DNA from 4 places in the Arthrobacter sp. JUb115 genome. Region 2 is predicted to be linked to each of the others. Evidence: riboswitches for the same ligand, from Rfam matches in the RefSeq annotation. Region 2 holds a riboswitch; each other region holds the start of a gene.
What was found. Region 2 has a riboswitch for thiamine pyrophosphate ahead of thiO (glycine oxidase ThiO). Riboswitches for the same ligand answer to the same signal wherever they lie in the genome.
Positions count from the first base shown of each region.

Region 1: linked by a shared signal. The riboswitch ahead of thiM (hydroxyethylthiazole kinase) and the one ahead of thiO (glycine oxidase ThiO) in region 2 are both predicted to bind thiamine pyrophosphate.
Region 3: linked by a shared signal. The riboswitch ahead of thiC (phosphomethylpyrimidine synthase ThiC) and the one ahead of thiO (glycine oxidase ThiO) in region 2 are both predicted to bind thiamine pyrophosphate.
Region 4: linked by a shared signal. The riboswitch ahead of EDF61_RS05840 (ECF transporter S component) and the one ahead of thiO (glycine oxidase ThiO) in region 2 are both predicted to bind thiamine pyrophosphate.

Region 1 is NZ_SOBS01000004.1:30,917-36,737, forward strand. Features, by position in the region: gene EDF61_RS07930 (amino acid permease) at 1-136, opposite strand, end outside; gene EDF61_RS07935 (aldehyde dehydrogenase family protein) at 216-1,649, opposite strand; gene EDF61_RS07945 (hypothetical protein) at 1,739-3,268, shown strand; gene EDF61_RS07950 (GntR family transcriptional regulator) at 3,265-3,633, shown strand; TPP riboswitch at 3,668-3,762, shown strand; gene thiM (hydroxyethylthiazole kinase) at 3,752-4,546, shown strand; gene thiE (thiamine phosphate synthase) at 4,539-5,180, shown strand; gene thiD (bifunctional hydroxymethylpyrimidine kinase/phosphomethylpyrimidine kinase) at 5,177-5,821, shown strand, end outside.
Region 2 is NZ_SOBS01000003.1:400,052-405,872, reverse strand. Features, by position in the region: gene EDF61_RS07485 (GNAT family N-acetyltransferase) at 147-689, opposite strand; gene moeB (molybdopterin-synthase adenylyltransferase MoeB) at 757-1,902, opposite strand; gene EDF61_RS07475 (thiazole synthase) at 1,899-2,720, opposite strand; gene thiS (sulfur carrier protein ThiS) at 2,723-2,968, opposite strand; gene thiO (glycine oxidase ThiO) at 2,995-4,092, opposite strand; TPP riboswitch at 4,090-4,194, opposite strand; gene EDF61_RS07460 (GNAT family N-acetyltransferase) at 4,205-5,233, shown strand; gene EDF61_RS07455 (mechanosensitive ion channel) at 5,317-5,821, opposite strand, start outside.
Region 3 is NZ_SOBS01000003.1:222,851-228,671, forward strand. Features, by position in the region: gene EDF61_RS06530 (DEAD/DEAH box helicase) at 1-782, shown strand, start outside; gene thiC (phosphomethylpyrimidine synthase ThiC) at 875-2,617, opposite strand; TPP riboswitch at 2,614-2,721, opposite strand; tRNA gene EDF61_RS06540 (tRNA-Thr) at 2,995-3,066, opposite strand; tRNA gene EDF61_RS06545 (tRNA-Thr) at 3,601-3,672, shown strand; tRNA gene EDF61_RS06550 (tRNA-Met) at 3,720-3,796, shown strand; gene EDF61_RS06555 (GTP pyrophosphokinase) at 3,879-4,655, opposite strand; gene EDF61_RS06560 (DUF2797 domain-containing protein) at 4,897-5,821, shown strand, end outside.
Region 4 is NZ_SOBS01000003.1:71,470-77,290, reverse strand. Features, by position in the region: gene EDF61_RS05845 (ATP-binding cassette domain-containing protein) at 1-1,390, opposite strand, end outside; gene EDF61_RS05840 (ECF transporter S component) at 1,387-1,995, opposite strand; TPP riboswitch at 2,061-2,181, opposite strand; gene EDF61_RS05835 (DUF4235 domain-containing protein) at 2,266-2,508, shown strand; gene mnhG (monovalent cation/H(+) antiporter subunit G) at 2,565-2,969, opposite strand; gene EDF61_RS05825 (MrpF/PhaF family protein) at 2,969-3,235, opposite strand; gene EDF61_RS05820 (Na+/H+ antiporter subunit E) at 3,237-3,866, opposite strand; gene EDF61_RS05815 (Na+/H+ antiporter subunit D) at 3,875-5,476, opposite strand; gene EDF61_RS05810 (Na(+)/H(+) antiporter subunit C) at 5,473-5,821, opposite strand, start outside.

The sequences.
Region 1 (5,821 bases), on a different contig from region 2:
GGCCAGCTTGGGCAATGGTGCCGCCGGACGCGACGAATAGTCCGGTACCAATCGAGCCGCCAATGGCAATCATCTGCATATGGCGAGCTTTGAGGCCACGCTTCAGACCGTCCTGGGACGGTGCGGGCTCAGTCATGCGTTACATCTCCTGATGCTTGAAAATTTCCAACCTATCCATCCAAGCACCCTGACAAGCCATAACGCTATGAACCGCGCTACAGTAAGCGATCAATAATCTTTCGCTTAGCCCATGAATACGGAGGATATATTGCGCTCAAGGTGTCAACTACGGTCGTTTTGTTGAGTTCTGAGCGCATCTGCGAAAGCCGTTCGAATCCATGTTTGCCGTGGTAAGCCCCCATTCCACTCGGTCCGACGCCACCAAAAGGCAGGGTTGGAACGATCATCTGGGCCAACGGAGCATTGTGCACTATGGAGCCGGCTCGCACCCGATCAGAGAAAATCGACTGCAGGCGCGGACTTTCGCTCATCAGGTAAGCGGCCAGCGGTGATGGCCGCCGGGCAATGAATTCGAGGGCTTCCTCGAAGGTTTCCACCTCGACCACCGGCAGGATAGGACCGAAAATCTCTTCGGTCATCAAACTTCCCTCGAGGTCCACATTGCGCATGATGCTCGGAGCGATGCGCAAGGTATCCTCGTCGTATTCGCCGCCGAAAACCACCTCGCCCTGCTCGAACATCGACAACAGCCGGTCAAAGTGCTTGCGGCTGACGATGCGGCCAAAGTCCGGATGGGTCAGCGGCTCCTTGCCGTAGAAGCTGGTGATGGCCTGGCCCAGGCGCTTGATGAGCTCAGACGAGTCGCCCACGCTCAATACGTAATCCGGGGCCACGCAGGTCTGGCCGGCATTCATGAATTTGGCGTAGGCCAAGCGCTTTGCGGAAGCCAACGAATCGTTTTCCACCACGGCCGGCGACTTTCCGCCCAGTTCCAAGGTGGTTGGTGTCAGATGCTTCGCAGCCGCTGCAGCCACGATCTTGGCCACGCGTTCACCGCCGGTGTAGAAAATATGATCCCAGCGGGCGCCGAGCAACTCCGTGGAGGTATCCACCCCGCCTTCAACTACCGCGTAGACACGTTCGTCGAGGTAGACCGGGAGGAACTTGGCCAAGGCGCCTGAGGTCGCAGGAGCCAGTTCCGATGGCTTGATCACCGCCGCGTTGCCGGCAGCAATGGCCGCGACCAGCGGTGCGAGCACCAGCTGAACCGGGTAGTTCCAGGCGCCGATAATCAGCACGACCCCCAGCGGGCGCGGCTCAACCTTGGCAATGGCTGGTTGCAAAGCCAGCGGTACCTTGACGCTGGTGGAATCCATCCATTCAACGAGGTGGCGCTGGGCGAAATCTATTTCTGCCCGCACCACGTCGATTTCGGAGAATTTGGCTTCGGTGGCACTCTTGCCCAAGTCCTCGGCCAGGGCCTGGACGAAGTCTTCCAGATGCTCTTCGAGCATCTTCTCCAGGGCCTTGAGCTGCTGCAGGCGGAAGCGTCGCGGATGCGTGATCCGCGTGTCCGCAGAACGCCGCAAATGGCTCAGAACTGTTGCTATGCGCGATGGATGCTCGTCCACCGGAGGTGCGGAATCACCGACCGGTTCGGGCAACGGAGTGGAAGTAAACAGACCCATGATTTGAGCGTACGTCACTGGGACTATTTTTCATCGTTTAATTCGCCGGAGGATTCAATATGTATCAAATAGTTGATACATTGATTTCCATGAACCAGTTCTCGGCGAGCGCCATATCCATCGCTTTCGTTGCCGCAATCATCTGCGTTTGGTTGCGTTCGGTGGCGCACAGGCGTGGAACACCAGCTATCGACCGGGCCCGATCCCACTCGTTCTGGTGCGCATTGATCGCATTCTTTGCTTCAACCTCATGGGATTTGTCCGAGACCTGGCGCGTTTCAATGACCGAGCCCAATTCAGGTTCGGCTCTCGCTGAAGCACTCACTCCGGGGATCTGGGTTCTTCTGGTTTACCTCATCGGCTTGTTCACTTGGCCCAAGGAACTCCAGCCAGTGCGCACCGCTTCATTAGAGGCCCGCAGCCTGACAACTCCATTTCCCAAGGCCCTAGGGGCTTTCGTTGGGCTTTTGCTGCTGATCGCGGTCGGCTCCCTGTGGCCGGCGTCCAAAGTCGAAGGGCTCGTTGGCGTTCCGGCCTCGGAATTCACGACCTTTGATTTTGACGGCATCTATTCATACACGTCGGAGGGTCCGTATGATGGGCGGTTGCCGGGCACACAGATGCTCCCGGTATTCATCGTGGCCCTGGCAGGGATCATCGTGGCCGCGGCTGTGATTACCGTAGTTATCCTGAAAAGACCTGCCTTGGCCGGCATCTCGGCCGAAGACAACCAAGCGTTGCGCACGGTCTGGCTCAACCGCTTGATGCGCAATATCGGCATCGTCTTGCTGGCCTTCACCGTGTCGGTGGTCAATTACTCGCAGGCTAATTCGCCGGATGGACAGTACGAGTTCGTTAGCTATGGCGCCCTTGCGGTCGCCCTCACGTTGCTCTTCTGGGGACCGCGCTCTACATTCTCAGCTCAATCCACCACCAGGGAACGGACCGCCTTCTCGCGTTTGCGTGATCAACTATTCACCTTGCAATACGTAACTGCAGCACTCACCTTGCTCAGCGTTGCAATCGGCTGGTCATTCTTGCCACTGGATGACGAGCTCCAGATGCCTACCAATGAGCGAACTACGTGGATCTTAATGATCTTTGCCGGTGCGGCTTTGAGCTATGCCGTTCTCAATGCGCTTTATCTCAGCTACGTCAGCACGGTGGCCCGGCAGGCGTCTGCAGCACCCAAGTACCACGCGCCCCTGCCCTTGTGGTCCTACATCGCCGCTGGCTTGCTGTTTGCCACCAGCACCTATTTTCTGCTCGATCCGCCGCTGGACTATTTGTGGGGCTTCGTGCCTCCAGGCAAGACAATGGTTGCAGGATTGATCCTGCTGTTGCTGGCAACCCATCTTGGATTCGTCTGGTTCTCCCGCCGGGCAATTATTCCCTGGGCTGTCTCGTCGGCCGAAGAAATCTGGTACCGCAAGGTCCTGGAACTGCGTTCAATGCGTGTTAACACCAGTGCAGTGGTAGCCATGCTGCTCATTGGCTACGGATTCCCGGCCGGGCTGGGACTCTTTGCATTGCTCATCTTCGTTGTCCCAGCAGTCATTTTCCTAGAGCGCCCCGGTAGCGCCTTCGTGCGGGAACATCGGCCGGCAGCTACTTCATGAGCACGCAGATCAGTGTTGACCTCCAAGCAGCTACCCCGCCCTATGAGCAGATCCGCTCGCAGATTGCTTCACTGATCTCCTTGGGAGATCTGCCCTCGGGGAGCAAGCTGCCTACTGTGCGTGCGCTGGCCACGGACCTCGGCGTCGCTGCCGGTACAGTGGCGCGCGCCTACAAGGAGCTGGAAGCCGAAGAGCTGATCACCTCCCGGCGCCGTGCCGGCACAGTGGTCAACGAGCGGCCGCAGCCGGTGGATACCAGTGAAGATCTCCTGGCCGCCGTGGATCACCTCTGGGCGTTGGCGGCCGCGCAGAAGGTGGATGCGGCCACGCTCAAGGCCTTGGTGGCGCGGCGCGAACGTAAGTAACTTGTCCTCGGAACCGGTTGTGCGTACGCTCTATGGCAGTGACACGGGGTGTCGGATCAACCGACTGAGATAAGACCCGTAGAACCTGATCTAGTTCACGCTAGCGGAGGGATGTCGCATGGCTTTGCATGCAGTTGCCCAAAAATACCGGCAACAATCACCTTTGGTTTTTTGCCTGACCAATACCGTCGTATCCAATTTCACCGCCAATGTCTTGCTGGCATCCGGGGCTTCCCCGGCCATGACGGATCTGCCCGGAGAGGCCGGCCCATTCGCGCAGGCAGCTTCAGCCGTATTGGTGAATTTGGGAACTCCAAGCACTGAACAGCTGACCGCCATGGAAGAAGCTGTGCAGTCGGCGAGCGCTGCAGGCACCCCCTGGGTCCTGGATCCAGTGGCAGTGGGAGCGCTTCCGGTGCGCACGGAGTTTGCCCGGCGCATTGTCCGGCAACGCCCGACCCTGATTCGCGGCAACGCCTCGGAAATCCTGGCCCTGGCCGGCCGGCAATCTGCTTCGCGCGGTGTCGATGCCTTGGATGAGGTTTCTGCCGCCTTGGCGGCGGGACGCGAACTGGCCACGGAACACGACTGCGTAGTGGCCATTTCCGGCCAGGCTGACGCCATCATCGACGCCACGCGTACCGTCTTGGTGCATACCAACGGAATTGGCTTGACCCGGATGACAGGTGGCGGCTGCGCCTTGGGCGCGGTCTGCGCCGGGATGGTTGCGGTCCACGATGACCCGTTTGAGGCCACCATCGCAGCCCACGGTTTCTATGGCCTGGCCGCGGAAAAGGCCCTGGCTGGCAGCTCCGGTCCGGGCAGCTTCGCAGTTGCCTTCCTTGATGCGCTGTCGGCTGCCGATCCCGGGGAACTGAAGACTTTGAAGTACGAGGAATTGAACCATGCATAATTACGGCGCTTATCTAGTAGCCAACACTGCCAGCTGCACCCCACGCAGCACCCTGGAAGTTATCGAGGGCGCCGTCGCCGGAGGGATCGGGTGGATCCAGCTGCGCGCCAAGGATGAAAGCGCCCGGGAATTCTTCGAGCTGGCCTGCGCGGCTGCCAAGCTCACCGAGGGCAAAGCCCAGTTGCTGATCAATGACCGCATTGACGTCTACCTCGCGTCACGGGCTGCTGGCGCAGCAGTTAACGGCATCCATATCGGGCAAAAAGATGTGCCGGTACAGTTGGCTCGCCAGATCATCGGCGAGGGCATCATCGGCTTGAGTGCTTCCAGCGATGAGCAATTGGCCCAGGCGAACAAGGACGCCTCGGTGATCGACTACCTCGGTGTAGGAGCCATCCGCGCCACTCCGACGAAAAAAGACCATCCTGCTCCCCTGGGGCTGGACGGCTTTGCGCGAGCCGCTGCCTTGGCCAAGCTGCCCTGCGTAGCGATCGGCGCAATTACCCAAGACGATGCCGCCGCGATCCGCACCGGCGGCGGCGCAGGCCTGGCCGTGGTCCGCGCCATCTGCAACGCCGAAGATCCGCAACTTGCCAGCGCGCAGCTGGTCGCAGCCTGGGAGGCCTCGAAATGAACATCCTATCCATCGCAGGCTCCGATCCTTCCGGCGGCGCCGGAATCCAAGCGGATCTGAAGGCCATTGCCGCCAACGGCGGCTACGGAATGTGCGTGATCACCGCTTTGACTGCGCAAAACACCCATGGGGTATCCGGAGTTCAGGCGATCAGCGGCGATTTCGTCCTCGCGCAGCTCGAAGCCGTGAGTACAGATATCCGCATCGATGCGATCAAGATCGGGATGCTGGCCAACGCCGAGGTGATCCGCGCAGTCACCAGCTGGCTGGAAACTGTTGACGCCCCCGTCGTGCTGGACCCGGTCATGGTGGCGACCAGCGGGGATCGCCTGCTCGACGACGAATCGGCCCTTGATTCACTGCTGGATCGCGCCACGGTGATTACCCCGAACCTGCTGGAGCTGGCCAGCTTGCTGCGCGAGCCTGTGGCCCCTTCCTGGGACGAAGCCCTGCGCCAGGCCCAGCGGCTGGCTGCCAAGCACGGCACGCTGGTGCTGGCCAAGGGCGGGCACCTGGCCGGGGCGGATTGCCCCGATGCCCTGGTGTCGGCGGGCGGGGTGCAGCTGGAGCTGCACGGACCGCGCCATGCCACCAGGAACACCCACGGCACCGGCTGCACCCTTTCCAGCACTCTGGCTACC
Region 2 (5,821 bases):
CGTGAAGGCTCACTTCCGCTCGAAAATTTGGGTCTGTGGAGTCGGGGCCAAAGTCGACCCAACAATCCAGTTTACGCGCTCGAGACTCATAGTCTGTTGATCTGTGTCAGAACATACAGGAATTTCATGTATCTGTCGCAAAGAATTCAGCGGATTAACCGCGTTGGCATCCAAAAACGCAGCTTGCTAGGCCCAAAGTTGACTTCAATTTCCGGGAGTTCAGCGTCAAGCAAGCCGCCGCATTTTTCTATGGTGGATTTTGAACCGATGTTATCGGAATCACAGGTAACCAGCGCATGTTCAATTCCTGATTCGCGAAGTTCCTGCAACCCGAATTTGCACAGTTCCTGTGCCGCACCACGGCGACGATACTCGGGAACTACACCATAGCCGATATGTCCGCCGACCTGAAACAGGCTCTCGTTGATTTCATATCTGACGGAAACCCGGCCAACCAGGTCCCCCTCGTCAAAGGCGGCGAACAGCGCCGAGCGAACCCAGCCTTCTGGAATGTGCTCGCCTCGGCGCCCGGCCTTCATCCGGTAGATATAGTCCTCCCAGTCCTCGGCTGCAGACCAAGTCGGCAAGAACTCGAAGTCTTCGCAAAGCATCAAGTGGTGGGCATCGATTGCCTGCTGTTCGTCCTGGCTTTCCAATTCACGGATCTCCAGCGTCTTTCCCAACGTCATAGCGCCAGTATGCCAGAGCGCCTCCACCTCCCACCGGTGAATTGCGCGCCAAAGATGCGCCTGAGCCCTAGTAGGCCACCTGCTGGCCCCGCACTTGCCTGGCCCATTCCACGGTTCCGCCGCTAAGGCTGTAGACCGCAATGCCTGCATCCCGACCGGACATGGTGATCCGCGCCGCCTGCTGCGAACGGGCACCGGTTTTGCACACGAATACGACCGCCGAAGCGCCGTGCGCGAGCTTTCCCAGTCCCCGTTCTTTGAGCTGCGCGAGCGGAAGGTGCTGGCTGTGCGGGATCGCTATGATGTCGCGTTCCCAGGATTCGCGCACATCCACCAGCAATACCGGTTCAACCGCTTCCAGCTCCGCTAGCTGCTGAACCGTGAGCTCCGGGACATGCCCTTCGGCAGCGCAGGAAACCGGCTGGTACTCCCCCAGCCCGGTCACCGGCTCACGTTGCGGATCCCTGGCGAATTCGAGGGTCCGCACACTGGCTTCCAGCGCATCATAGAGCCAGAGCTTGCCGCTCAGTGTGGTCCCGATTCCGGTAATGAGCTTCAGGGCTTCGGCGCACATCACCGAACCGATAACGCCGCACAGTGCGCCGAAGACTCCTCCTTCGGCGCAGCTGGGCACGGAGTCCGCGTCGGGGATTTCAGGAAAAAGATCACGCAGCATCGGGCCGGTGCGCGGATCGAAGACGGACACCTGCCCGGAGAACTGGACGAGGGTTCCCCACACCAGCGGGGTGCCGGTGATTTCCGCGGCATCATTGGACAGGTACCGCGTGGCAAAGTTGTCGCTGCCGTCGATGACCAAGTCGTATTCACTGAAAAGCGCCACGGCGTTGGATTCATCCAGCTTTTCATCCACGGTGATGATCTGGACGTTCCGGTTCTGCTCGTGGGCCATCCGCCGCACCGAATCCACTTTCAGGCGCCCTGCATCCTGTTGCCGGTGCATGGTTTGTCGTTGCAGATTGGACAGCTCGACGGTGTCATCGTCGATGACCCCGAGGGTGCCGATTCCCGCAGCGACCAGGTAGCTGGCAATGGGACTGCCCAGGCCCCCGGCTCCGATAACCAGCACCTTGGCGTTGGCGATGCGGCGTTGCCCTTCTTCTCCCACCCCGGGCAGGGACAAGTGCCGGGAGTAGCGCGCCAGCTCTTCCGGTTCCAGCTCCGCGCCGGGTGCTACCAGGGCTTCCCGGCTCACGAGAAGTCACCGACCAGGGTTTGCATCATGCCTTCGTCCGGCGAGGAGGCCAGTGCGGTATCGCGGCGCGGGATCCGGCCAGCGAGCCGCGCGGCGCGCCCGGCACGCACAGCATCCTTCATGGCCCTGGCCATGAGCGGCGCGTTGTGCGCCCGGGTCACCGCGCTGGCCAGCAGCACCGCGTCGCAACCGAGCTCCATGGCCAGGGCCGCATCCGAGGCGGTGCCCACCCCGGCGTCAAGGATCACCGGTACCTGCGCGCGCGAGACGATGGTGGAAATATTGTGCGGATTCAGGATCCCCAGGCCCGAGCCGATCGGTGCTCCGGCCGGCATGATTGCCGCAACCCCGGCGTCCTGCAGGCGCTGGGCAAGTGCCGGATCATCATTGGTGTAGGCGAAAACCTGGAACCCGTCGGCCACTAGTTGCTCGGTGGCCGCATGCAGTTCCAGCGGGTCCGGCAGCAGCGTGTGCTCATCGGCAATGACTTCGAGCTTGATCCAATTGGTTTCCAGAGCTTCACGGGCCAGGTGCGCGGTGAGGATCGCATCGCGGGCGGTGAAGCATCCAGCGGTGTTGGGCAGCGCAATCACGTTGTTGCGCTGCAGCAGTTCATACACGTTGCCTGCGCCGGCCGCCGAAAAGTGGCGGATGGCCACGGTGGTCAGCTCCGTTCCGGAGGCCTGCAGGGCGCTTTCCAGGGTGGTCAGCGAACTCGCTCCCCCGGTGCCGAGGATCAGGCGCGAGGACAAGGAGCGTCCGGCGATCTGGAATGGGTCGCTGTGGATGTCCAGCTCGGTGATGTTGCGCGTTTCCATGCCTAGCCTCCCTGGGCCGCGGTAACGAGTTCAATGCTGTGCCCTTCGGCCAGCAGGTAGCTATTCCAGGCGCTGCGTGGAACGACAGCGCCATTGACGGCGGCGGCAACTCCGAGCTTGCTGCCGTCAGCGGCCACCGAGTTGGCGTCCAGTTCCTTGCCGATTTGCGTGCTGATGAATTCGCGAAGGGTGGTTCCTTCGTCCAGGTTCAGTTGCCGTGAATTGAAATTGATGCCGATGCTTGTCATGGTTGCTGCTCCGTTCGGTGAGCGGTCTAGGTTGCGTTGGCAAAGCGGTGGGGATCCACAGCCTGGTGCAAGGGGTGGGATTGGTGGCCGTGGGCGAGATCCGCAGTGAGCGTTGCGCCCAGCGGAGCCAGCAGCACGCCGTGCCGGGAGTACCCGGTGCAGAGCAGCAGCCCTGGATCAAGGCGTCCCAGCAGCGGCCGGTCATCTGGCGTGGCGGGACGTGCCCGGGCCGTTGCCTCGTTCAGCGTGCAGTCGCTGATGCCGGGGACAAGCTTTCTCGCGTTGTCCAGCAGCAGGTGCATCGCGCCAATGTTCACCGCTTGTTGCCGGTCTTCACGGACGCTGGCGCCAAGGACGAGGCTACCGTCCCTTCTCGGCACCAGATACACCTGTTTCCGGTGCACGATGCCGCGGATGGTGCGGGTGATGAGCGGCGGGCCTGCTGGTCCTTGGATCCGGAGGATGTCCCCGTAGACCGGGCGCAGCGGAAGTTCGTTCAAGCCATCGAGGGTGCCAAGACCGGTGGCCACGATGGTCTGCTCCGCTTCGAGGATTCGGCCCGATGCGGTCCGCACAGCGGTGGTCCGCTTCCCGTCGGTCACCAGTGCCTGCGCCCGTTCCTCGACCAGGTGCGGACGCAGATGCTCCAACAGGATCTTGACGATGGATCGAGGGTCGACCTGGTGGTCATCTTGGCACAGGACCGCGCCAGCAATATTGGCGGCCAAGGCTGGTTCGAGCTTGCGGGCTTGGCTGGGCAGCAGCTTTTGCGCTGACAGGCCGAGGGATATCTGCAGTTCGGCCAGCTCGTGCAGGGCTTCGCGGTCCGCAGGCTCTGCGGCGACAACGAGCGTGGAGTTCTGCAAGTAGTCCGGGCGTTGCCCGGTGGCCGATGCGATGCGCTCGATGAACTGCGGATAGGCGGCATTCGAGGCGGCAAGCAGCTGGTGCAACGGGCCATTGCCCCAGACCGTTTCAGCTGCCGGGGCCAGCATTCCTGCTGCCGCGTAGCTTGCACCTTGGCCGGGTGCCGGATCGATGAGGGTGACGGTGTGTGCGCGTGATTCCAGCTCGAACGCGACGGCCAGGCCGATTATCCCGGCGCCAACAATGTTGACATGCACAAGGGCACGCTTCCTTCCTACGGCGGCATGACCCGCATCAGGTGTAGCGGTCGGCTCGGTGCCCTCTCAGCCTGGTCGATTCAGGCTCCCGCGGATTACAGCGATTATAAGCATGATGCAGCTCATAAAGTCGAACTTCATTGAACGCAGTTCCGTCATCTTCTGTGATGTACTTGCTGACATGGCATTCCATGACTTCCCTATCGTGCTTCCCCAAGGTTCTGCGCTATCCAGCACCATCATCTCGTTGGAGCAAGAACTCTTGGAATCCAGCCAACGCCATAGCCAGGAGCAATTGCAGCGGCGCTTGCATCCTCGGTTCGCCGAGGTGGGAGCCAGCGGGCGAGTCTATGATCGCGAGGCCATCATTGCCCAGCTGGCCCGGGAGCCGGCACGGGATGCCGGGGCGTTGAAAGTCGAAAGCCCGGTGGCTCTCCAGCTTTCAGACCAGCTGGTGCTGCTGCGCTGGAAGCTGCTCGCCGGTTCCCCCAGCGAACGCAGTTCACTGTGGATCCATGAGCAGGGCCGCTGGCAGCTGCTCTTCCACAAGGGCACGGCCGCCGCTCATCCGCAGCCATCTGCAGGACCGAAGGAAACCGTGCATGCCGACGGTGAATTCACGGTGCGCCGGCTGCGCCTTTCGGATGCCGAAGCGGTCTTCGAGGCATTCTCCTCGAACCCCGACATGTTGCGCCAAGGCGACGCCGATTCCCCGCAAAAGGCTGAGTCGTATGTGCGCGCACTGCTGGAGGCCGGGGAACGCCAGCAGGCGATGGCCGTCGCATATCGGGATCGGCTGGTGGGACTGGTGTGCGGTACGGTCGACCCGGCCAATCGGAACGCGTGGATTTGGTATTGGATGAACCAGAATTACCGGGGCCGATCGCTGGCCACCCGCGCCGTGGCAACCTTGGTGGATTACCTGTTCGACGAGCTGGGACTGTACCGCTTGGAGCTGGGCTTGCGGGCAAATAATCCCGGGTCGAAGCATGTGGCAGAAAGCAACGGCTTCCTGCACGAAGGTGTCGAGCGGGGCAAATTCCTGGTTGCCGGAGAACGCATCGATGTGCACACCTACGCGCGGTTGCGTACCGATGGCGGCTCTGCGGTCATGCCCTTGCCGTGGGGCACGCAGCAGTAGCTTGGCGGGCATCAAAAAAGTCGCGGAATCCGGTTTTGGATTCCGCGACTTCTTATCTGTCCCTCAGGTTTTGTGATGCGTGGTTAGATGCCTGGGTTCGATGCCGGTGGCGTCGAGTCCGGGCCATTGGTGGCCTGTTGGGCCTCCATCTTTTTCAGCGTGCGGGCCGCAGCATCACGACCGCCGAGGCCAAAGGCCAGAGCCGCTGCCAATGCTGCGCCAATGACGATTGCGCCGAAGGCCATGTTGATGATCGAATCGGCGATACCCATGTACTTCAGGCCCATCGCCACGAACAGCGCAATTGCCGTGTAGCGGATGATCTTCGAAGCAGTAGTGTCACCCAAGAAGCGGCCAATCACATTGGCGATGACGAAACCTGCGGCGATAATTGCTGCGCCGAAGAGGATCTTGCCGCCCAAGGCCAGGATCTCATTGAGGATATTGGTGATCGCTGGGAAGTTCAGCATCTGGGCCGCCATCACACCGAAGAACAGCACGATAGCAATCTTGACGATGCCAGCGATGATTCCCGAAGCGCTCTTGCCCTCGGGAACTACGCCCCACTGGGCAACAACAGTGTCGGTA
Region 3 (5,821 bases), 180 kb from region 2:
CCCGCCAGCCGGTGACCCAGATGCAGCTGCCTTCGCTGGATTCGGTCAACGACCGTCGTATCCAGAAGTTCACCGATCGCATCGACAAGACCATCAGCGGTCAGGACCTGACCACCTTCCGCGAAATCGTGGAGAAGTTCGCTTCCGAGCACGAAGACCTGGACCAGCTGGAAATTGCAGCTGCACTGGCTCTGATGGCCCAGGGCGGCCGCCCGCTGCTGATGACCGAACCAGTCATGTCCCCTTCGAAGAAGGCACGCATGGATCGCCCAGAGCGCGGCGAGCGTAGCGAACGCGGTGACCGTGGCGATCGCGGTCCACGTGCCCGCAAGACCGCTGCCGAAGGCAACGCCATGTACCGTCTGGCCGTAGGCCGACGCAACCGCGTGCAGCCGGGCTCGATCGTTGGCGCACTGGCCAACGAGGGCGGCTTCGATTCTTCGGAAATCGGCGGCATCGAGATCCGTTCGGACCACACCCTGGTCGAGTTGCCAGCAGAGCTGAGCAAGGACCAGTGGCGTGCACTGTCCAAGACCCGCATCGGCGGCGAAGCCATCGAGCTCGAGCTCGACAATGGCCGCAGCCCGCGCCGTGACGACGAAGGCGACCGCGGTGGCTTCCGTGGCGGCCGTGGTGGTGGCTTCGGCGGCGGACGCAGTGGCGGCCGTGGCGGTTTCGGTGGCGGACGCGGCGGCGGACGTGGCGGTTTCGGCGGCGGCGGACGCGGCGGCAAGGATCGCTTCAGCGACTCGGGCCGCAGCGGTGGACGTCGCGACTACTAAGCCTGTCGCACGCAGCTGAACAGCATTGAATAACGCCCTTGGGGCAAGCCGAAAGCTTGCCCCAAGGGCGTTTTTCGTGCGCCGCAGGCTATTTACGGAGCAGGAGTTCCCACCGGGATCCCGTCCCCGAGATAGACCGTGCCGCCGCTTTCCAGGAACTGCCTGCTTTTCTGCGCCATCCCGGCCAGGGCGGCTTGCGCCTCGGCCGAGCCGTACTCGTCGCGGATATCCTGGGAGATGCGCATGGAGCAGAACTTCGGCCCGCACATGGAGCAGAAGTGGGCGGTCTTGGCCGGCTCGGCCGGCAAGGTCTCATCATGGAATTCCTGTGCGGTGACCGGGTCAAGGGACAACGCGAACTGGTCATTCCAGCGGAATTCGAAGCGCGCCTTGCTCAGCGCATCATCCCGCGCTGTGGCGCCCGGGTGGCCCTTGGCCAGATCGGCGGCGTGCGCAGCGATCTTGTAGGTGATCACCCCGGTCTTCACATCATCCCGGTTGGGCAGTCCCAGATGCTCCTTGGGAGTGACGTAGCAGAGCATCGCGGTCCCGTACCGGGCGATCTCCGTGGCGCCAATGGCGCTGGTGATGTGGTCGTAGCCCGGGGCGATGTCGGTGACCAGCGGGCCCAGGGTATAGAACGGCGCCCCGTCGCACAGCTGCTGCTGGCGTTCCACATTTTCGCGCACCAGATGGAACGGGATATGCCCCGGGCCTTCGACCATCACCTGCACATCGTACTTCCAGGCGCGCTTGGTCAGCTCGGCCAGGGTGTCCAGCTCGGCGAACTGGGCGGCGTCGTTCGCATCTGCGATGGAGCCCGGGCGCAGCCCGTCGCCCAGCGAGAAGGCCACGTCGTACTGCGCGAAGATCTCGCACAACTGATCGAAGTGGGTGTAGAGGAAATTCTCCTGGTGGTGCGCCAAGCACCAGCCGGCCATGATGGACCCGCCACGCGAGACCATGCCGGTGACCCGGTTGGCAGTCAGCGGGATGTAGCGCAGCAGCACCCCGGCGTGGATGGTCATGTAGTCCACGCCCTGCTCGCACTGCTCAATGACGGTGTCGCGGAAGATCTCCCAGGTCAGTTCGTTGGCTTCGCCGTTGACCTTCTCCAACGCCTGGTAGATCGGCACGGTGCCGATGGGGACCGGGGAGTTGCGGATGATCCACTCGCGGGTGGTGTGGATGTCATCTCCGGTGGACAGGTCCATTACCGTGTCCGCGCCCCATTTGGCCGCCCACTGGAGCTTGGAGACTTCTTCTGCGATGGAGCTGGTCACCGCCGAGTTGCCGATATTCGCATTGATCTTGACCAGGAACGCCTTGCCGATGATCATCGGCTCGGATTCCGGGTGGTTGATGTTCGCCGGGATGATGGCTCGCCCGGCCGCGAGCTCGCTGCGCACCAGCTCGACATCGCATTCCTCGCGCAGGGCCACATAGCACATTTCCGGGGTGATGATCCCGGCACGCGCATAGTGCATCTGCGTCACGCGGGCTCCGCCAACGGCCCGCAGTGGCGGGGCTGAGCGTCCGGCCCATTCCGCGCTGGCCGTGCCGCGGCGGACCGCTGAGCGTCCGTCGTCGTGCAGGTTGCGTTCGCGGCCTGCATAGGTTTCCACGTCCCCGCGTTCCAGGATCCACCGCTCGCGGAAGGGTTGCAGGCCTTGGGTGGGCTCGCTTCCCGGTCCGCTGGTGCGATATACCGCCAGCGGCTCGTTGGGCTGTCCATTGGGGGAGTCTGCCAATTGGATCTGCGTGACGGGAACAGAAATTCCCGCAGATTCACGGTAGGCAAGGGTGTGGGCAGGGTGCTGTTCAATTTGTTCCACTGGGGAAACTCACTTCCTTCGCCGGCATTACCCGGACAGGTTCAACGGTCGCGGACGGCGATAGCCCGATCTCAGCCCTTGCCAGGGCACCCGTGTGGTCGCGAACAACTTAGCACGCTTGCGAGGAGAAAACGCAAACCCAGTGGTCAGGGCCTGACATCAAGGAAGTGGGAAGGGCCGGCTGTGGCGGGCCAGGATGCTTTTCATTGGCCGGAGACTCTTGCCGGGGGCACCTGGAATCCGGGGCGCAAGACGCGGCCGATAGCCGGTGCTGCAGCTTGGGGTGCGCCTTGGGCCATGCTCGCAGTGGCTACACGGCATCTGCGGGATAAACGAAAAGAGAGGCAATCTGGAACCAGATTGCCTCTCTTATTTCGAGCCCCCTGCCGGAATCGATCCGGCGACCTCGTTCTTACCAAGAACGCGCTCTACCACTGAGCTAAGGGGGCAACAGGTAAATACTTTACACAGGTTTTTGAGGTTTGCAAAATCCGTCGGGAATTTGTTGCTGAGGTCACAATATTCCTACTCAAGACCGGAATGGGCGGCAAGGAGCTGTTGCCTTCCTGGCGGTTTCCAGCACCCCGGTTCACGGCCCGGGATCCAGCTGCCGGGCACCGGAGCCGCGCCTGGGCGCCTAGGTGGATCGGGTGTTGCCCAAGTGCCGCTCGGTCAGGGGTTCTGGAGTGGGAAAAGGTGTCAGCGTTCCGAAGTTCCAAGCGGGGTAATTCGATGCTTGGCCACCGGGGATGATCCGCGGGATTCTATCCTGCGCACCCGGGCAAATCCGCGATTGACCACGAGGAGCACTCCCGTGAGCATCGTCACCAGGGCACTTTTTGTCCCACCCTTCGTCCCCGGGGGTAGCGAGTAAGGGGATAAATAGCCATTGACTAGTGGTTTTGCAGAGTTCTCCGGGTCTTTTCCGGGGCGATCCGCCGATTTTTCTTTGCCGGGAAATCCGTGTAGAGTATTTACTCGTTGCCCCCTTAGCTCAGTGGTAGAGCGCGTTCTTGGTAAGAACGAGGTCGCCGGATCGATTCCGGCAGGGGGCTCTGAGTGAGAAGCTTTCTTGGCTTCTACTGGATTGCTTCTCACTTGTGGCGGCGTAGCTCAGCTGGTTAGAGCGCACGACTCATAATCGTGAGGTCCCGGGATCGAGTCCCGGCGCCGCTACCAAATCAAAGATCCTCGGCTTCGGCCGAGGATCTTTTTTGGTTTCCGGCCCCGAAGCAGCATTGTCGTTCGAGGCCATGAACGGCTAGTGATCCAAGTCCTTCTCCTGGTTCCCGTCCTTGGCTTGCTGAGCCAGCGACAGCAGCCCCTGGATCGCTGTCGTATCGAAATCCGCCTCTTGGCTCGGTGCCTGATTGGCATCATGGCCGTGGACTTCGGTATGCAAGCGCTGCATCTGCATGTCGAGTTTCGTCGCCATGGCCGCCGCGTCGGCAAGCTCTTGCACTAGATGTTCTGGAACTTCGCCCTCGTACTTGTAGAAGATCTTATGTTCCAGGCTTGCCCAGAAATCCTGGGCAATGGTACGGATCTGCAGCTCCACCACGACATCGACCGGGCCATCGGACAAGTAGACCGGGATCTGCACGATCGCATGGACACTTTTATAGCCGTTGGGCTTCGGGTTCTTGATGTAGTCCTTGATTTGGAGGACCTTCAGGTCATTCTGCGAGGTTAACGTGTTCAGGACCTTGTAGATGTCCTTGACGAAACTGCAGGTAATGCGCACGCCGGCAATGTCGCTGATGTTCTCGCGAATGGCAGGCAGGGACGGGGAGATGTTCCGGCGGGAGACCTTGCGCATGATGCTCTCCGGAGTTTTCACCCGGGAAGTGACGTGCTCAATTGGGTTGTAATTGTGCAAATACAAGAACTCTTCACGCAAGATCGAGACCTTGGTCAGCACCTCGTCCACCGCAAACTGGTATTCCATCATGAAACGCTGGAAATCATGGCGGAAAGCCTGCGTCAATCGCTGCAGCTCGGCCGGCGAAGGGGCGGTCTCGGCAGCTGCGATGGCCACTGCACGAGTCTTGTCATCAAATGGGACAGAAATCCTGGATCACCTCAGCAGATTATGGTCCGGCCCGCGGTACGGTTCCGGTGCAGTTCCAGCCTAAGGGCTTCTCCTAGGAATTAGGCCAGAACGAATCGGGAATTCGTCCAGCAAACTTTCGGGCTGCAGGCGCCGGCCAACCTGCCTTGCAGGAGCTGGCCATGTCCGGTGAACTATCGTTGAAGAGGTAACTTCGAGGAAGGCATCGATGGAATTCGCCAGCGACCACCGGCAGCTCTGCCACGGCATCAGCTTCTCAGAGCATGAATACGCCCCCATGCTCCGGCTTCGGCAAGCGGAAAAATGGAGCACCGAATACCTGGAAGCCAACCGTTCGCTAAGCCTGCGCATCGGCGAACTGAAATTCTGCCTGGGCTACATCACGATGAACAGCGATGGCTCTCGCAACACCTTGCCTTGCCCGAAGAACAAAGCGCTGCGTACCGGAACCCAGTGCGAACGCTGCCGCCGGCTGGATCATTCAAAGTTCATGCATCATTTCCACAAGACCGGCGAAGCCCCGGAGGGCATGCGCAAGTACCTGGAGCAGCCGCACTTCTTGTATGTCGCAAGCTTCGCCCATGGGGCGACCAAGGTCGGTACCACCTCGACCCAGAGCAAATGGACTCGCTTGGCGCAGCAGGGAGCGGTCATTGCCCGCTATGTTGCCCGCGCCGCTGATGGCGCCGCTATTCGAGTGCTCGAAGACCTGGTCACTGAACACGTGGGCCTGAGCCAGCAAGTCCGGCAGAAGTCCAAGATCAAGGGACTGGCCAGCTGGGAACTGGACTACGCCCAGCTGGACCAGATCAACTCCGAAGCGGCAAGCCGGACCCGGGCCTTCCTTGGCGCCCAGCGGGGTCTGGAGACCTACGGCGTGCAGCTGCGCGACGAGCTATGGAAACAACCGGCCTTCGCCCGCCCGGTCGTTGACGCCTGGGATACCCATGCGCTGCATGCCTGGAATACGGCACTGGGCGGGAACACCGTGAATCTGCGCATCCGCGGCGTGCTGGGGCAAAGCATCCTCGCAGACAGCGGCGAAGGCACCACCGTGCGCCTGCTGGATGCCGCCGAGTTGAAGACCCGCGAGGTCGCCATCGTGGAGAACTTCGGAGATTTCAGGGAAGAGC
Region 4 (5,821 bases), 330 kb from region 2:
TCCACGTATTCGCATCCTGCCCGAAGGTCGGTTCGTCGAGGATCAGCACCTGGGGGGATGCGGCCAGAACAGTGGCCACGGACAAGCGCCGCTTCTCGCCCCCGGAGAGAGTGAACGGGTTCGCGTCTGCCAAATGCGCCAGGCCCAAGCGTTCCAGCAACGCGTCCACGCGCGCTTGGACCTGGGCCGGCTCGTATTTCGGCGCATCGGCGCTGCTGGCCTGCGCGCGGCTGGGAGCGAAAGCCAGCTCTTCCCGAACGCTCTGGGTCACGAATTGGTGTTCGGGTTCCTGGAACACCGAACCGATCCGCCCAATCAATGCACCGGCCTTCCAGGCAAACGGGGAGTTGCCCAGACCGTCGGCCAGTTGCGCGGTGGCCGCCAACCCGCCGTCGGCCGGGACGAGCAATCCGCCCAAGGTCAAGGCCAGCGTCGACTTTCCAGCGCCATTCTCACCGCGAATCACCGTCGCGGTGCCCGCTTGCACATTCACGTCCACCGCTTGGGTGCGCGGTGCCGTGGCGGTGCGGGCGGATACCAGCTGCTGCGCTTCCAGCAGAATGGCACCGGCACCGTTCGTTGCCCGAGCCACCTGCGGGAAGTAGCCTGGAATCCACAGCCCGGCAGCAGCCAGCTCCTCGCGCACCGTTTCATCGGTGTACAGCTGCTGCGGGTCCAGATCGTGCGCGACTCCCCCACCGGGCTGCAGCACGATAACCCGGTCCACATGCTGCGCCCAGGCTTCAATCCGGTGTTCCACGACGACCAGCGTGGCACCGGAAAGCCGGGCGGCGTTCAGCACCGCATCGCGCAAGAGCTCAATGCTCTGCGGGTCCACATTGGCAGTCGGTTCATCGAGCAGCATGACGCTGGGTTCCATGGCCAGAATGCCGGCCAAGGCCAACCGCTGTTTCTGTCCGCCGGAAAGTTGCTGGGTGCGGTGCTCGAAGGACAGCGCACCCAGACCCACAGCGTCCAGCACTTCGGGGATCCGCTGGCGGATCAGTTCGGGATCCATTCCGAGGTTCTCCGCGCCAAAGGCCACATCATCGGCGACCCTGCTTTGCACTACCTGGGTTTCCGGGTCTTGCTGCATCAAGCCCACCGGGTGGCTCCGGATGAAGGCATCGCTGCCATCTATGAGCAGCCGGCCAGCGACCTGATCGTCCTCATCCGCTTCCAGCAACCCGGCCATCGCGTGCAGCAAGGTTGACTTGCCGGCGCCCGATGGACCGACCAGCAGCACCTTCTCACCGGCGTGGATCACAAGGTCCAGTCCCGAGATGGCAGGATTCTGCCTCTCGGAGTGCTGCCAGCCGAACCCCGTTGCGGTGATGGCGGCACCGCGCTGGGTCAGCGAGGCTGCGCCGGAATTGGCAAAGGAACTCATTTTGCGCTTTCCAGGTGCGCACGCCGGCTCGGCAGGGCGCTCAGAGCGCCGGTCTTCGCCAGTCCGCGCGTGGCCAACCAGGACAGAAGCCCTGCGACGACTACGCCGGAAATGCCGGTGGCGATCACGTGGAAGATCTTCATTCCGGCGGTGTACTCAACATAGTAGGCCAGGATGTAGGCCTCGGAAATGCCGGCGAACAAGCCGGCGAACAAGCCTGCCAGCAGCGCCACGCCCAGGTTCCACTTGCGGTAGCGGAATGCTGCGAAGACCAGCTCTGCACCCAGGCCCTGGACCAGGCCGGAGATCAGTACGGTCAAGCCGTAGTGCGAGCCGAGCAGCGCTTCAACTACAGCGGCCAGCAGCTCGCAGTAGATTGCGGCGCCTGGCTTGCGGATGATCAGTGCGCCGAGCACCGCCGGGAAGAGCCACATGCCGGTGAGCAACGCGGTGGCTGGCGGGAAAGCTGCAAAGGCGAGCGAGAACAGGCCATAGCCGGCACTCCACGCCCAGAAAATGACCCCTGAAGCGACGGCGATCACCGAGGCGACGACGATATCAACTACACGCCAGCCGGTCCGCTGCTTCGAAACTGTTTCGTTCATTGCTGGTCCTCCTGTGGAAAGGAGGGGAGATGGACGGAATGAGGGCATACTGCCGCGCCTATCCGCATCCGAGATGCTCGACTTCCTTCGCCGGTACTAGCCGGGGCAGGTTCGAGGGTCTGCGATCTATCGCACTCTCAGCGTCTTGCGACTTTTTAAAAGTCTGACGCTCCCCTGTCGGAATAATTACTGCTCCCCCACCATACCGCAGGTATGCTGGGCAGAGGAACGATATGTCAAGAGCTTGATCGCGAGGAAAAAATGGATAAAGTGCAGAAACTTGCCACTACCGGTATCACCGTTGGCGCTGGCATGCTCGGCGGCAAGCTGGTTGATTTCCTTTGGTTGAAGGCAACCGGCAGCAAAGCACCACGCAAGGGCACTGAGGAAGCAGCGGAAGCTTCTTTCCGCCGTGCCTTAGGCTTCGCAGTCGTTTCGGCCCTGGTCGCAGCAATCCTGCAGACGGTGGCTGACCGCAGCGCCAACAAGGTTGTTGCCAAGTTCACCAAGTAAGCTTCGGCGTTGAGCCAAAAGCGGGAGCCGCCCAGAGGGGCGGCTCCCGCTTTTTCTCAATCTTGTTCGTCTGGCGATCCGGTCTTGGAAACCGGGGTGGTTCCGGTCGGCGGTGTTCCGTTGACCTTGTTGACCACGTGGCTCAGCTCATCGGAGAACAGGGTTTCCTTGGCAGCGTGCTTGGTCCGGTAGCCGGAACGGCCAATCATGTGGGCCGAAACCGGTGCGGTCAATAGCTGCATTCCCCAGGCCAGCACGAGTACCGGGACCACCGCCCAGCTGCGCAGGTAAATGGCCAGTCCAGCGAAAATCAGCAGGAAGCCGAGTACCTGCGGTTTGGTCGCTGCATGCATGCGGGTGAGCATGTCCGGGAAGGTCAGCAAGCCGATACCTGCGATCAATGACATCAGGCAGCCAAGGATCAGCAGGACGGCAACGAGGACATCGAGGAAGATTTCCATTAGGCGTTCCTCTGATCCGAAACGAAGCGCGAGACGGTCACCGAACCGATGAACCCGAGCATGCAGGCGGCCACGACGAACAGCAAGTAGTCGGTGTGCTTGTGCAGCACCATTTCCAGGCACAGCGCGGCGGAGATGATCAGCAGCATCACGTCCAGGGCCAGCACCCGGTCAAGGATTGACGGCCCCTTGGCAACACGGACCAGGCAGGCGACAGCACCGAGCCCGAGCATGATGCCGCAGATCCAAATGACGATATCCAGCATGTTACCCCTTCCTCGCATCAAAGTTCGGTCCGCATTCGCTCTTGATCGCTTCGTACTCGTCTCGGCTGCCAATAGCCATGATCAGCCGGCGTTCGATGTCCCGGATGCCGGCACGCGCCTTCTCCACGTCCGCAGGCGACTCGATGTCGATGTAGTGCAGGTACAGCGTCGACGAGCTGCGGTCCACGTCGATCACGAAGGAGCCCGGGATCAGCGTGAGCACGTGTCCCACGGTCATCACGATCAGGTCCGAGTCGGTGCGCAGCGGGACCGCAATGACCGCGCTGCGGGTGCGCTTCCCGCGGACCAGCGCCAGCCAGGCCACATGGACGCTGGCGGCGAAGACCTGTCCGAGGAACCAGATGAACAGCTTCAGGCAGTACCAGGCATTGATCCGGCCCGAAAGGACCACCGGCGGCAGCGGGAACAGGTTCACGATCAGCAGCGCGATGATCACGCCGAAGACCATGTTCCCCAGGGAGAAGTCCTGCCAGAGAGCACCCCAGACAAAGAGCAGCAGCAGAAGCAGCGGCCATTCCTGCTTGAGTGTCGCGCGGTGGCGCACACCGGAGGTATCCAGCGCATCGTCAATGCGCTGGTCACGCGGTTCAAAGTTCTTGTTCGGCATCATCCCTCCAATCAGAATGGCAAGATCGAGCTGATATACGGTTCGCGGGCGATCAGTTCCGCAGCCACCCGCTGGCAGAATTCGAAGATCGGCCCGGCAAAGACGGTCAGGGCGATGCCCGCAAGCACCAGCGAACCGGTGGCGTAGCGCATGCCCCACGGCAAGGAGTCGGCTTCCAGCTGCTTGGCCAGTTTCAACCCCAAGCGGGGGTTCTGCGCGCCGCCGGCCAACGTCTCGTCGGCGACCTGCGTCGCTTCGGCCACCAGGTCCTGGTTGGGCACCTCGGCATCAGCGGCACGGCGCCAGAACACACGGGCCCACACGCGGATGATCGCCATCAAGGTCAGCAGGCTGGTCAGCAATCCGGCGCCGATCACGACCCAGGTCAGCGGATCGGCATCCTGCGCGGCCGCATGCAATAGCCCGAATTTGCCCAGGAATCCGGAGAACGGCGGGATGCCGCCCAGATTGATGGCCGGGATGAAGAAGAGCAGGGCCAATGCCGGGGAGAGCTTGGCCAGCGAGCCGAGCCGGGTGACATTCGAGCTACCGGCACGGCGTTCGATCAGTCCCGCCACCATGAACAGCGAAGTCTGCACGATGATGTGGTGGCCCACGTAGTAGATGGTCGCGGCGATGGCCAGCGGCCCGCCCACGGCCACGCCGAAGATCAGGTAGCCGATGTGGCTGGTGAGCGTGAAGGAAAGCATGCGCTTGAAGTCCGTCTGCGCCAGCGCACCGAGGATACCGATGACCATGGTCAGCGCGGCCACCACCAGCAGTCCGGCGTTGACCGAGCCGCCCGGGAAGAGCAGGGTTTCGGTGCGGACGATCGCGTAGACGCCCACCTTGGTCAGCAACCCGGCGAACACGGCGGTCACCGGGGCCGGTGCGGTCGGGTAGGAGTCCGGCAGCCACAGGGACAGCGGGAAGACCGCGGCCTTGATGCCGAAAGCGATCAGCAGCAGCACATGCAAGATCAGCTGCGGGCCCTGGCCCAGCTCGGGCAGCTTCACCGCAAGGTCAGCCATGTTCACCGTGCCGGTGGCCGCATAGGTCATCGCGATGGCCATCAGGAAGATCACCGAGGAAACCACGGAAACCACCACATAGGTGGTACCGGCGCGGATGCGCTCGGCGGTACCGCCCAAGGTCAGCAGCACGTAGCTGGCGGTGAGCAGGATTTCGAATCCGACGTACAAGTTGAAAAGGTCAGCGGCCAGGAAGGCGTTGGACACTCCGGCCAGCAGGATCAGGTACGCCGGGTGGAATATCGACACCGGTCCGGGCTCGTCCCCGTCGGCCAGGCCCTGGCTGGTGGCGAAGAGCAGCACAGCCAGCGAGACGACGGTGGAGACCAGCAGCATGAAGGCGCTGAACCCGTCGACCATCAGGGCGATGCCGAAGGGCGACTCCCAGCCGCCAATATGGATGGCATAGCTCTCCCCGCCCCATACGGCGGCGAGCATTCCCGCTTCGAGCACCAGGGTCAGGCACAGGATGCCGATGGTGATCAGGCGCTGCAGGCGGACCTGGCGGCGGACCAGGAAGGCTGCCCCGGCGCCGAAGATCGGCAGCACCACGGCCAAGGGGGCTAGATCCAGGAAATTCACTCTTCCCCCTCGCGCACTGGGCGTCCTTCTTCATCAACGAATTCGGTCGTATCCTCAGCCACTGGCGAGTCTTCTTCCTCGTCGTAGGCGGTCTTCTGGGACACCTTGATATCTTCGGTGTCATCGGTGAGCTCATCAGCGCTGGTCAAGGTCCAGGACCGGTAGATCATCGCCAGCAGGAAGGCGGTCACCGCGAAGGTGATCACAATGGCGGTGAGGATCAGCGCCTGCGGCAGCGGGTCCGAGTACGAGTCGGCCGCCGCATCCGGCTTGAACAACGGCGCCGCGCCCTTGCGCCCGCCGCTGGTGAGGATCAGCAGGTTGATGCCGTTGCCCAGCAGCATG